Regions from separate parts of the Solibacillus daqui genome, predicted to be linked through region 3. Evidence: riboswitches for the same ligand, from Rfam matches in the RefSeq annotation. Region 3 holds a riboswitch; each other region holds the start of a gene.

Region 1 (4,248 bases), 1.2 Mb from region 3:
TCCAAAGCTACTTATTTTAGACGAGCCAACTGTTGGGATTGACCGTGAAAACGTGCAAGCATTTTATGATATGCTCGCTCATTTAAATAGGCATCATAAAATGACTATGATTTTAGTAACACATGATGTCGATACCGTATCAGACCGTGTAAGCCACGTGGCATGCTTAAATCAAACAATTCATTTCCACGGTTATAAAAATGATTTTGATACGATTTCGGAAGAACAGATTGAAAGCTGGAACGGTCACACTGTTCGAAAGATTCATTAAGAGGAGTAGGCCATTATGATCGAAGCAATATTAAACTATGAATTTTTACAAAACGCCTTTTTCTCAGGGCTCATTATTGGTGTCATTGCCCCGTTACTGGGAGTATTTATTGTTGTTCGTCGTCTGTCGCTAATCGCGGATGCGCTGTCACATGTAACGCTTGCAGGCATTGCTGGAAGTCTTTACATAAGTCAGTCTTTTGCCGGTTTGGCGCTGCTTAATCCGATTTACTTAGGAATTGTTGCGTCGGTAAGTGGTTCAATCTTAATCGAGCGCTTGCGACGTTTGTATAAGCACTATGAAGAGCTTGCAATTCCAATTATTATGTCGGGTGGTATCGGGGTTAGTGCGATTTTAATTTCACTAGCAAGTGGCTTTAATACAGATTTAATGAGCTATTTATTCGGCTCGGTATCTGCTGTTTCGAGACAGGATTTATTTGTTGTCATTGCGATTGCGATTGTCGTGGTGATATTCTTAGTATTATTTTTCAAAGAATTATTCGTTCTATCTTTTGACGAAGAATATGCAAAAGCAAGTGGGTTGCCGGCAAAATGGATTCATTTGTTATTTATGGTTGTTGTGGCACTTGTCATTGCAGCTAGCATGCGTATTGTTGGGATATTGTTAGTATCTAGCTTAATGACATTACCGGTAGCAGCAGCAATGCGTTTAGCACATGGCTTTAAACAGGCGATTATTTTAGCGATTGTATTTGGTGAACTTGCGGTATTAATAGGTTTAGTGAGTGCATTTTATTTAAATTTAGCGCCAGGTGGTACGATTGTCGTAACTTCAATTATCATTCTATTATTTGTCATTATCATTAAAAAAATGGTTTTAAAATTATCAACTAAGGTGGAAGGGGAAGAAGCACAGTGAATACAACACGCGCGTGGGAAATATTAAAAGACAATGGCTATAAAAAAACAGATAAACGAGAGTTAATTTTGGGTATGTTTGCGGCTACGGATAAATATTTGACTGCCCGTGATTTACTGCAAGTGCTGAAAAAAGACTTCCCAGGCATGAGCTTTGATACGATTTATCGTAACTTAGCAACGTTTGTTGAATTAGATATTTTAGAAGAAACCGAGCTAAATGGTGAACGTAATTTCCGCATGCATTGTGAATCGGATCATCACCATCATCATTTTATTTGTCGCGATTGTGGGAATGTGAAGGAATTATCACTGTGTCCGATGGAGATGCTTGGAGAAAAGCTGCCAGGTTATGCAATAGAAGCTCATAAATTCGAAATATATGGAAAATGCCCGAGCTGCTTATAAAGGTATAAATTTTATGTTTTAATCCATGAAATCGATGTGAATTTAAAAACTATTTGCATAATTTCATCAGTATGATAAAGTAAACTTTACAAATTGAATAGTTTGCAAGAAAGAGATGCCTAGTGCATAAATGGGAATTCGGTGTAAATCCGAAGCTATATCCGTAACTGTAAGCGTAGATGAAAGTAAGCAAAATACCACTGCTAAAAGCGGGAAGGTGCTTATGTTTAAAGTGAAGCGCGAAGCCAGGAGACCAATCTTTTTCTGATCGTAACACACCTCTTCGGAAATAAAGAGAATGTACGGCAGCCATACATCAAATGAGCGTTTTTAAATATACCTTTTTGATTTTATGAAGCCATCCATTTTCTGGGTGGCTTTTTTCATGCCATTTAAAATTTCAAAGAGCAATGAATTTGAAGTGAGGTTGAGAAAGTTGAAGAAGGATATTCGTTATTCGTGCTATCCATTCATGCGTGAAAAATCGAGTTGTGTTGATTATGAAATTCGTACAGATTCACTAACGACACGTATTGGTGCAGTTATTCCGACATTAGTGGATGATGAACGCGGTCGGATTGTATTAGAAGATTTACGTCTCATACAACCGCTTGCTTATCACGTAAATGGTTCAGTGCGCGGAAAATTAGCGATTACAGAAGATGACTTAAAGTGGTTAAGCGATCGTTATGATTTTTATGTGAGTGAAGTAAAAGAAGCCATTCAGCAGTTTTTATTACCTCAAGGGGTGGAAAGCGCGGCTCGTCTTCATATTTGCCGTAGTGAAGCGAAAAAATCATATCGCGCATTACATAAAGTAAGTGAGGAAAGAGATGTTCCTGAAATTTTATTCGACTTTTTAGGCTTACTTGCCAATGTATTGTTTGTGATGGCTGTGTACATGAACAAGCAACACGAATGTGATGAAATTGTCTTTACCTCAAAATCATATCCAATGAAAAAGAAAAAGGAGCAAAACAATGAACTTTAAAATGAAATGGGTTGCACCTGTTGCAGCAGCACTACTTTTAGCAGCATGTGGAGCAGACGAAGAAAAAGCATCAAAAGATCCAGTTAAGCAAACTGAGGCAGATGGTCCCTACACAGTTGTAGATGACCGCGGTATTGAAGTAACTTTCGAGGAAGTACCAGAAACAATCGTATCATTACAGCCAAGTAATACAGAAATTTTATTTGAATTAGGTGTCGGTGCTCAAATTGTTGGTGCAACAGACTATGATACATATCCAGAAGCGGCACAAAAAATCGAACGTGTTTCTACGTCAACAGTCATTAACGCAGAACGTATCGTTGAGTTAAATCCAGACGTAGTCGTAGCTTACACAGCCGGTGATGAGGCACAAATTGCACAGTTAGAAGACACGGGCTTAAAGGTGTTTGTCATCGCTTCAGCTACATCATTTGACGATGTCTACACAGATATCATTCAGCTTTCTGAAGTAATGGGCGTTGAGGAAAAGGGAAATGAAGTCGTAGCAGACATTAAAGGACAAATTGCAGCAGTTCAAGAGAAAACAAATACTGTAGATGCAAAGAAAAAAGTGTACTATGAAGTATCACCAGCTCCAGACATTTGGACAACTGGTAGCGATACATTCCAACAAGAAATTATGAATACAGCCGGTGTTGAAAATATTTTCGCAGACCAAAATAGCTGGTTAAGCGTAACAGAAGAAGATGTAATTACACGTAATCCAGAAGTAATTATTACTCCAGCAACTTATATGGAAAATGCAGTGGATGAAATTTTAGGTCGTGCAGGCTGGGATCAAATTCAGGCAGTTTCAGATAAGGCTGTTGTGTTAGTAGATGGAGATGTTATGTCTCGCCCGGGGCCACGTATAGGTGAAGCGGTAGAAATTATGGCAGAAGCCGTATACCCAGAATTATTTAAATAGGCTTATAATAATAGAACATGCCTGATTGTAGGTGTGTTCTTTTAATTATTTGCAAAGGTGGACTACAATGATCTTTATAACTGGCGGAGTACGTAGTGGTAAAAGTGCCTATGCCGAGCAACGTGCCCTAGCTTTGGGGGACGAAAAACATTATTACTATTTTGCAACGGGTGCCGCGTTTGACGAAGAAATGAAAAAGCGAATTATACGACATCAGCAAGATCGCATACAGCAAGAAATCAAATGGACAACAGTGGAAATGCAAGTGGAAATACCTCAACAAATCAATCAATTATCATCTAATGATGTTGTATTATTTGAATGTGTTACGACATGGCTTTCAAATGTGCTCTATTTAAGTGAACAGCAAAAAAATCGTAGCGAATATATCAATAACTGCATCGAATCCCTACAAAAGCAATTGCAAAATTGGCAAGTACAAGGTGCTACAATAATAGTTGTATCGAATGAAGTATTAGACGAGCTGCCTTCAAAATATGAGGAAGTGAATTTATATCGCAAGTTGTTAGGAAACTTGCATCAATGGCTTGTGCAGCATAGCCATGAAGCTTATGAAGTACAGTTTCAACTTGTACAACGATGGAAATAGGGGGTGAGCAGGTTGAAAAATGCAAGTCAAGGTTTCTTATTAGCGTGGCAGTTTTTTTCTTTCATACCGATAAAAAAGCAATTAGATATGAATAAAAGCTCGATTACGTGGATGTATGCGAGTTTACCGCTCGTTGGTTTAGTAATTGGTGCAATGATA
Region 2 (4,248 bases), 1.9 Mb from region 3:
TTTCGGTACTTCAGGAAGGCGCACTTGCTTATACAATAGGTTTTATTGATATTGTGGGCAAGGCAAATTTAATTATTGCGAATAACTATGGTACACATACACTAGAAATCTTTATCGCTTTAGCGGTGATTTATTGGGTGTTATCGATCTCAATTGAAAAGATCTTCGCACTCTTAGAAAAAGCGTTTAGTAAAGGAAAACAACCAATTAAAACGACGTAGGAGGTACGCATATGGACATTATAAACTGGCAATTTTTATTTGATACTTTTTTTGTTGCATTAAGTGGTGTGCCGGTCGCGTTACTCGTAACGGTTGTTTCACTTTTTATTGCGGTTCCACTCGGCTTTTTGTTAGCGCTAGCACGTGTATATGAGGTGCCAGTCATTAATTTCTTCGCAAAAATCTATATATCATTTGTGCGTGGGACACCAGTAATTATTCAAATTTTCGTGCTGTATGCAACGATTCCGCTTTTACTGAAGGGTCTATTTGAGAAATATAATATTGATTATCCGATTTATGAAGTGAATCCACTTTGGTATGCGTTTATTATTTTCTCATTCAATACAGCTGCTATTTTAATAGAAGTATTCCGTTCGGCGCTACAAACGGTTCCAAAAGGGCAGCTTGAGGCGGCACAATCGGTTGGCTTAACGGCAACACAAGCATATCGCCGTATTATTATTCCACAGGCGCTTGTTGCTGCAATGCCAAATCTTTGTACAGCGACGATAAATTTAATAAAAGCTACGTCGCTCGGTTATGCGATTTCATTGCAAGAAATTACGTTAAAGGCAAAGGTAGAGGCAAATTTGGGTTACAACTATTTAGAGGCATATATTGATATTTTCATAGTCTACTTAATGGTTTGTATGACAGTTGAATATTTATTTAAATGGTCTGAAAAACGTTTAAGCCGTTACAAGGTGGCTACGGTATAAGGAGGGAAAGCGATGCTAGAAATTAAAAATGTGCATAAAACATTTGGTGATAATGAAATATTAAAAGGTGTTAATTTAACAATTGATAAGGGGGACGTTGTCGTTATTTTAGGTCCAAGTGGGTCAGGGAAAACGACATTGTTACGTTGTATTAACTTTTTAGAACGTGCCGATGAAGGAAGCGCAAATTTTGATGAAATCGAAGTTGATTTACATAAAGCTTCGAAAAAGGAAATTTTAGAAATTCGTAAAAAAACTGCATTTGTGTTCCAAAACTATAATTTATTTAACAATAAAACGGCGCTTGAAAATGTGGCAGAAGGGCTAATTGTTGGGCGTGGTATGAAAAAAGATGCTGCTTATGATATTTCGAAAAAAGCACTCGCTAAAGTAGGGCTATCGGCAAAATATGATGCCTATCCAAGCCAATTATCGGGTGGGCAGCAGCAACGTGTTGGTATTGCACGAGCGGTTGCATTAAATCCAGATATTATTTTATTTGATGAACCAACATCGGCACTAGATCCCGAGCTAGTTGGAGAGGTACTTAGTGTCATGAAGGATATTGCCAAAGAAGGAACGACAATGCTTGTAGTAACCCATGAAATGTCCTTTGCGAAAGATGTAGCAAATCGCGTCATTTTCATGGATGGCGGCAATGTTATTGAAGAAGGCTCACCACATGAAATTTTTGTCCAGCCAAAAGAGGAGCGTACGAAGCAATTTTTACGCCGAGTCCTTCCAGACGATTACACGTACCATATTTAGTTGTTGGTTAATTATCTGAAAATTTATATGCGATTGCATACAAAAGTGATTTTTTTCGCTATAATGAAATGTATGAATTTCATATGGATTGTAAAGGTTCTTATTTTTAACAAGTAAGAAGTAAAAGGGAAATCGGTTGAAATCCGATGCGGTCCCGCCACTGTAAATGCGAGTTTAGAGCACGTTGCCACTGTTCACACGGGAAGGCGCTCACAAACGCTATAGCATGAGCCAGGAGACCTGCCTTTATAATGCCCAAAGTAAACCTACGAGGATAGGATGTGGCGGATAAGTTCTCTTTTTACGTTGAATTTTATTTGCAAACACAAGGCTTCCTTCTCATAAGAGTGGGGGGCTTTTCTTTATGTCAAATAACGAGCGCTAAAGAGCTTATGAATCAACGAGCACATCATAATGTGTTCTTTTTCTAAATCTAAGGAGGTAAGTTTACAATGAAAAAATGGCAAGTACTTTCTTCAGTTGCATTATTATCATTATCATTAGCAGCATGCGGCGAGAAAGAAACAGACAAACAGTCAACAAATGATAGCGCGGAAGTTGCTGAAACAGCACAATTTCCAATCACACAAATGGATGCACTAGGCAAAGATATTACAATCGAAAAAGCACCAGAACGTATTATTTCATTAGTTCCATCAAATACCGAAATATTATTTGGTCTAGGTTTAAATGATCAAATTATTGGTGTTTCTGACAATGACACATACCCAGAGGAAGCATTAACAAAAGAAAAAGTTGGCGGTATGGAATTTAACTTAGAGCAAATCATTGCTTTAGAACCAGATTTAGTATTAGCACACGAATCAGGTATGTATAGTTTTAATGAGGAAGCGATTGCACAGCTAGAAGCAGTTGGGATTCCCGTATTTGTTGTGAAAGATGCAAAAACATTTGAAGAAACTTACTCGACGATTGAACAAATTGGTCGTATTACAAATAAAGTACAAGAAGCAAAAGATATTATTGCTTCAATGAAAGAAGGCATTGAAGAAATCGAAATGAAGGTAGCCGACTTAGAAGAGAAGTCTGTGTTCGTCGTTGTAGGGACAGACCCAGATCTTTATGCGGCAGGACAGGATACATTTATTAATGAAATGTTAGAAGTGCTAAATGTTGAAAATGCTGTACCAGAACTAGGCTGGCCAATGTATAGTGCAGAGCAATTTGTCAGCAGTAATCCAGATACCATCTTAGTGACTTATGAAAATGATATCGAGGAAATTACAACAAATGATGCTTATGCAGAGATGACTGCGGTGAAAAATGGCGAGGTAAAATTAGTTGATGCTGATACAACAAGTCGCCAAGGTCCACGTTTAGTTGAAGGCATTGAATCAATCGCAGAAGCAATTTACCCAGAGGTATTTAATGAGAAGTAAATATTCAATCGCTTATTTTTCATCGATTGGATTGCTATTAGGTAGTATGTGGCTCGGTATTTCATTTGGCTCGGTCGATATTCCGTTATCCACTCTGTGGGATAAAACGACAGACCCGGTTGCGTACAGCATTCTATGGAAAATCCGAATGCCACGTGTTATTTTAGCGGCACTTATTGGGGCAGCGCTTGCGATTGCGGGTGCTGCTTTCCAAGGGTTACTTAAAAACCCGTTAGCTGACCCGTATACACTAGGCGTTTCTTCAGGTGCTTCAGTTGGTGCAGTAATGACAATTTTTTTAGGCATATCCTTACCTGTACTGGGTGCGTTTACGCTACCGATTTTTAGTATGCTAGGTGCGGCTATAACAATGGTTATCGTGCTCCTATTCGCCCGTTTAGTAGACCGTACTATGAAAATGGAAACACTTATTTTAACAGGGATTATTTTTAGTTCTTTTTTAGGTGCTTGTATTTCATTAATGGTGGCATTAACAGGTGAGCAGCTACGTGAAATTATTGGCTGGTTGCTTGGCAGTGTGTCAATGCGTGGCTGGCCGTATGTGAGAATGGTTGTTCCATTTATAATAATTGGCACGTTGATTATTTGGCTGAATCGTCGGGAGTTAAATGCGATGATTTATGGGGAGGAGCGCGCACAATATTTAGGGGTCAATGTTAAGCGCAGTAAATATATGATTTTAGCAGGTGGCTCGATTTTGACGGGTGCTGCGGTTGCAGCATCAGGAACGATTGGTTTTGTTGGGTTAGTTGTTCCGCATATGATACGTATTGTAATCGGTGCTGATCATCGCCATTTGCTTAGCCTGTCATTTTTAAATGGTGCGAGTTTGCTCGTAATTTGTGATTTAGTGTCGCGTACGATTATCGCGCCTGTCGAATTGCCGATTGGTGTCATCACGTCATTTATAGGTGCCCCAGTATTTGCGTATATTTTCTTCAAGCAACGTAGAAAGGGTGTCGCATAATGTTAAAGGTAAATGACTTAAGCGGTGGCTATAGTGGCAAGAGCATTGTGAAAAACGTGACGTTTCACGTGAAAAAAGGTCGAATTTTAGGGATACTTGGTCCGAATGGTAGTGGGAAATCGACATTGTTAAAAATGATTAGTGGCATT
Region 3 (4,248 bases):
GTGGCTTGAAGCATTAATCAAACAGCATCGGCAGTGCGTATTTATCGTTGATGAAGCATTTATCGATTGGACAGATGAAGCCCAGTCCGTAATTACACTAATTAAACATTATGCAAATGTTATCGTTGTACGTTCGATGACGAAAATGTTTGCGATGGCAGGTGTTCGTTTAGGTTATTTGCTAGGACAACAAGTTGAAAAATTACGTCCTTATTTACCGCATTGGAGTGTAAGTAATATAGCAATTGAGCTAGGTTGTATTTGTCTAGAGCAACAAAAATTTATTGTAGAATCTAGGGATTACAGTGCGAACTTACTAAAAAAGATGAAATATTATTTTCATTCTATTGATTGTATATATACAAATAGCGTAGCTAATTATTTGCTGTTTAAATTACCAGCAATTTATGATACGCAGCACTTTTTTAGTTATTTATTAAAGCGCGGTATTGTACTGCGCCATACGAAAAATTATGAGGGCTTACATGGAGAATGGTTCCGTATAGCAGTAAAAACAGAAACCATGTGGGAGCAAGCTAAGAAAGAGATTGAAGATTATGTCAAAAACAATTCGTTATTATCGCCATAGTGAAACCGAGTGGAATAAACAAGGGAGATTACAGGGGTGGCATGATTCGCCGTTAACCCAGCATGGGGTTTTACTAGCGAAGCAAATTATGTGGAAACCTGATGTTGTTTATTGTAGCGATCTACAACGGGCGGTTGCTACAGCGAACTATATGTTTCCTAATGATACAATCCATCAAAGAGCCGAGCTTCGTGAAATTTATCTAGGAAACTGGCAGGGGAAATGGATTGAACAATTACAACACGATTCGCACTATCAATGCTATCAGGAAACACCTCAGCATTTTAGGGCACAATCACAGGAATCCTTTGCCACAGTTACAAAACGCATGCTGCATGTTCATGAGCAGCTGCTCGCCTCAACCTATGAGAACATTGCAGTGGTCTCACATGGGGTGGCGTTAGCCTGTTTATTTTGCGCGTTACGTAATGATTCAATTGAGAATTTATGGGAATATATGCTGACAAGTGCTGCTTACGAGGCATATGATTGGATAAATCAATAACAATGAGCGTCTTTATCAGTATTTTAGACGTAATAAAGGGATAGCAGAATTTCTATTTATTTAAATAGGGAGAAACTCAAATATGACATGAAAAACGAGCCTCTTATTTAGGGGCTCGTTTTGAGTTGGAGTGCTACTTAGATAAAAGCGACCAGTTTATGAAATAATCTCGTTTTTTCAAGATAATCTTGTTTTTCAGAATATAATCTCGTTTCCATCAAAAAAACAGCTCGTTTCAAAATGAATGTCACCATTTCACACCAAATAGTGTACAGTTTACTTTTCTAATAATGGTTCACCTGAAAGTTCAAAACTTACAAGTTGCAAAGCCTGTGAAATTTCTTGACTGTGATCAGTGTATTGTTGTTTTAATGATTCGGCAATTTCGTTTAAGGTTTTTGCCGTGTTACCTAATGTATTTTGCATAATTTGCTCTTTTAAAAGATCAATGTAAGTTTCAATCATTTTATTTTCCTCCTAGGTAAACGTAATTTTCAAGCTATTTAGAAACTGCTTACACTAACAAGGAATGAGTGGTAGTAAAAAATTATTCAGTTAAATAACCTTATTATTTTGCAATAATGGTTAATCATCTGTAAAACACGAAAGTCTATGTTCGGCAATGTAAGAAATGTGTTTCATGTATGACTAACCATTTCGCAGTAGGAGCTTTAGCACGAAGCTACTACTTGTTTGGGAAAATCTTAGTAATTCCAAGATGCCGATTTGTTAACTTTATAGGGGAGAGTTAAGACAAATCGACATCCGACAAGCACTAAAAAAGACCATCTTCGCATAAAGATGGAAGATGGTCGGTAAATGTCAATTCAAATAAGCCTGATAAACAAGGCATTTAAATTCGTTTGACGTACGAGAATTTTCACCACTCATTTCCACGTGAGCATTGGTGTGTACTGGTTTCTGGCAGGTCTCCTGGCTTATCATCAACATTTCTTACACCTTCCCAGGTTTAACCCAGTGGCATTTGTAAAAAACTCCGATTATACAGTTGCGGGACAGCGACGGAATCACACCGTTCTTCCCTTTTAAGCTTATTCTCATAAGCACCATAACTTACACGATTCATATAAAGTTATATTAGTAAACTATAATTAGTGTAAGCGATAAATAACGTTTCGTCAATAAAAATTCAAATTTTAAGAATATTTAGTATTGAATAGTTCTAGTTCAACAAAAACGTTGGAAAAAGGAACACAAACTAAGCTGTGTTCCTTTTTGGGTAAGTTCATCTATTCGAATTTGATTAATAAATCGCCAGTTGATAGGGCTGAGCCCGCATGTACATAAATGTCTTTAATGATGCCATCTTTAGGAGCTTGAACAGTTGTTTCCATTTTCGTAAATTTCCGTTGCGGATATTTATCCTCTAGCATTTGCTGAATTAGTGATAAATCTACTTTGGTAATAGTTCACATGGTCGTACCATTTTAGATTGACGATTTATTAATATAATATGTTGCAATTCTTTAAGGAATCCACCATGTGGCTGCCCTAAGTAGCCTTATGATTAGCACTTTCAATAAGACGAATGACCACCAAGTGCGGCTTTTATCATAATCAGATAGCCGTATGTGTCGGCATAATGACTTGCTTCTTTAAGCCATGACTGGCAACTATTTGAATGACACATTTTTTGTTGTGCTTTCTGTGCGACAAATATTAACATCTTCCCTAAATCCACGTAGGTTGATCGATGCCATGAAATTGGCAGATTTCCTGACTTATGATCAAAATTTAATCGCATCTTCCAATGAAAAAGGCTTTTGCTAATAAACTCCCAAATATAGTTGCGGGACAGTGTCTGACTTTCACAGACTTCCCTTTTATTAACGAGGTGAACTCGTTATACCAATTCAATGATTGATTTATGCTATTTACGCTAAAAGAGATGATTTTCGATTGCAATATTATTTTTTAGACAATAGACTATGAATTTGAAAAGAATGTGAACTTTTTTAGAATAATATTGACGTGAAAAACAGTAAAATTGTATAAATTAAATTTTGAAAATTCTATTAAAAAGTGTGTTTTTACTATATAAATGCATCTGTATATATAACAGGTTGAGTTTGGAAAAATGATTGTTATATAACATAAAAGATGCTAGGATTATGAAAACAAAGCAATGTAAAACTATTTGGAATTATCTAAAAATAATGAAATGCATTGTTGATTAATAGATACATATTGGAGGAAGCTCATGAATGCCATAACTTTAGTAATTGCGGCAATCTGTATTTTAGTTATTGCCTATCGTTTTTATGGAATTTTCTTTACAAAAAAGGTTTTAAAAATTAATGAGGATATGCCTACACCAGCGCATGCCAATAATGATGGTAAGGACTTCGTGCCAACGAATAAATGGGTAGCATTTGGTCATCACTTTGCGGCAATCGCTGCGGCGGGTCCTTTAGTTGGTCCTATTTTAGCTGCTCAATTTGGTTATTTACCGGGGTATATTTGGCTACTTGTTGGTGCAGTAATCGGTGGAGCCGTACATGATGCGGTAGTATTATTTGCTTCGATGACAAAGGGCGGTAAATCGCTTTCGGAAGTAATGCGTGAAGAACTAGGACCAGTTGCAGGATTTTGTACAGGTTTAGCGATGCTATTTATCATTACGATAACAATGGCGGGTTTATCAATGGTTATTTTAGGTGCATTAGCAGATAATCCATGGGGTACATTTGCTGTAGCAGCAACAATTCCAATTGCGATGTTAATGGGGGTTATCAATAAATTTACCGGCAATTTGAAGTTATCAACGATTTTAGGGGTAGGATTGTTAATTGCTGCTGTTTTCTTCGGACCAAATATCCAAGGTTCATGGCTTGGTGATCTTTTAACATTAGATAAAGCGACATTATCATTAATTTTACCAATCTATGCATTTTTTGCAGCAGCATTACCAGTGTGGTTCTTATTAGCACCGCGTGATTATTTATCGAGCTTTATGAAAATTGGTGTATTTATTGCATTAATTATTGGTGTATTCATTATTAATCCTGTTATTCAATTCCCAGCAGTTATTCCTGACTTTTTAGGCGGAGGAGGACCGATTGTAGCGGGACCTGTCTGGCCGTTCGTATCGATTACTATTGCTTGTGGTGCGATTTCTGGTTTCCATGCCTTT

The links. Region 3 has a riboswitch for cobalamin ahead of O7776_RS11615 (biotin/lipoyl-containing protein). Riboswitches for the same ligand answer to the same signal wherever they lie in the genome.
Region 1: another riboswitch for cobalamin. It lies ahead of O7776_RS05480 (hypothetical protein); the one in region 3 lies ahead of O7776_RS11615 (biotin/lipoyl-containing protein).
Region 2: another riboswitch for cobalamin. It lies ahead of O7776_RS02490 (ABC transporter substrate-binding protein); the one in region 3 lies ahead of O7776_RS11615 (biotin/lipoyl-containing protein).

Annotation. Positions count from the first base shown of each region.
Region 1 covers NZ_CP114887.1:1,170,368-1,174,615, forward strand. Annotated here, with positions in the region: gene O7776_RS05465 (metal ABC transporter ATP-binding protein) at 1-271, shown strand, start outside; gene O7776_RS05470 (metal ABC transporter permease) at 287-1,153, shown strand; gene O7776_RS05475 (Fur family transcriptional regulator) at 1,150-1,560, shown strand; cobalamin riboswitch at 1,657-1,836, shown strand; gene O7776_RS05480 (hypothetical protein) at 1,997-2,551, shown strand; gene O7776_RS05485 (ABC transporter substrate-binding protein) at 2,541-3,479, shown strand; gene O7776_RS05490 (bifunctional adenosylcobinamide kinase/adenosylcobinamide-phosphate guanylyltransferase) at 3,547-4,089, shown strand; gene cobS (adenosylcobinamide-GDP ribazoletransferase) at 4,093-4,248, shown strand, end outside.
Region 2 covers NZ_CP114887.1:513,727-517,974, forward strand. Annotated here, with positions in the region: gene O7776_RS02475 (amino acid ABC transporter permease) at 1-221, shown strand, start outside; gene O7776_RS02480 (amino acid ABC transporter permease) at 233-943, shown strand; gene O7776_RS02485 (amino acid ABC transporter ATP-binding protein) at 956-1,711, shown strand; cobalamin riboswitch at 1,789-1,973, shown strand; gene O7776_RS02490 (ABC transporter substrate-binding protein) at 2,164-3,111, shown strand; gene O7776_RS02495 (FecCD family ABC transporter permease) at 3,101-4,099, shown strand; gene O7776_RS02500 (adenosylcobinamide amidohydrolase) at 4,099-4,248, shown strand, end outside.
Region 3 covers NZ_CP114887.1:2,393,304-2,397,551, reverse strand. Annotated here, with positions in the region: gene O7776_RS11630 (pyridoxal phosphate-dependent aminotransferase) at 1-589, shown strand, start outside; gene O7776_RS11625 (histidine phosphatase family protein) at 558-1,094, shown strand; gene O7776_RS11620 (hypothetical protein) at 1,371-1,559, opposite strand; cobalamin riboswitch at 2,001-2,181, opposite strand; partial or broken gene O7776_RS11615 (biotin/lipoyl-containing protein) at 2,345-2,452, opposite strand; cobalamin riboswitch at 2,805-2,983, opposite strand; gene O7776_RS11610 (carbon starvation CstA family protein) at 3,316-4,248, shown strand, end outside.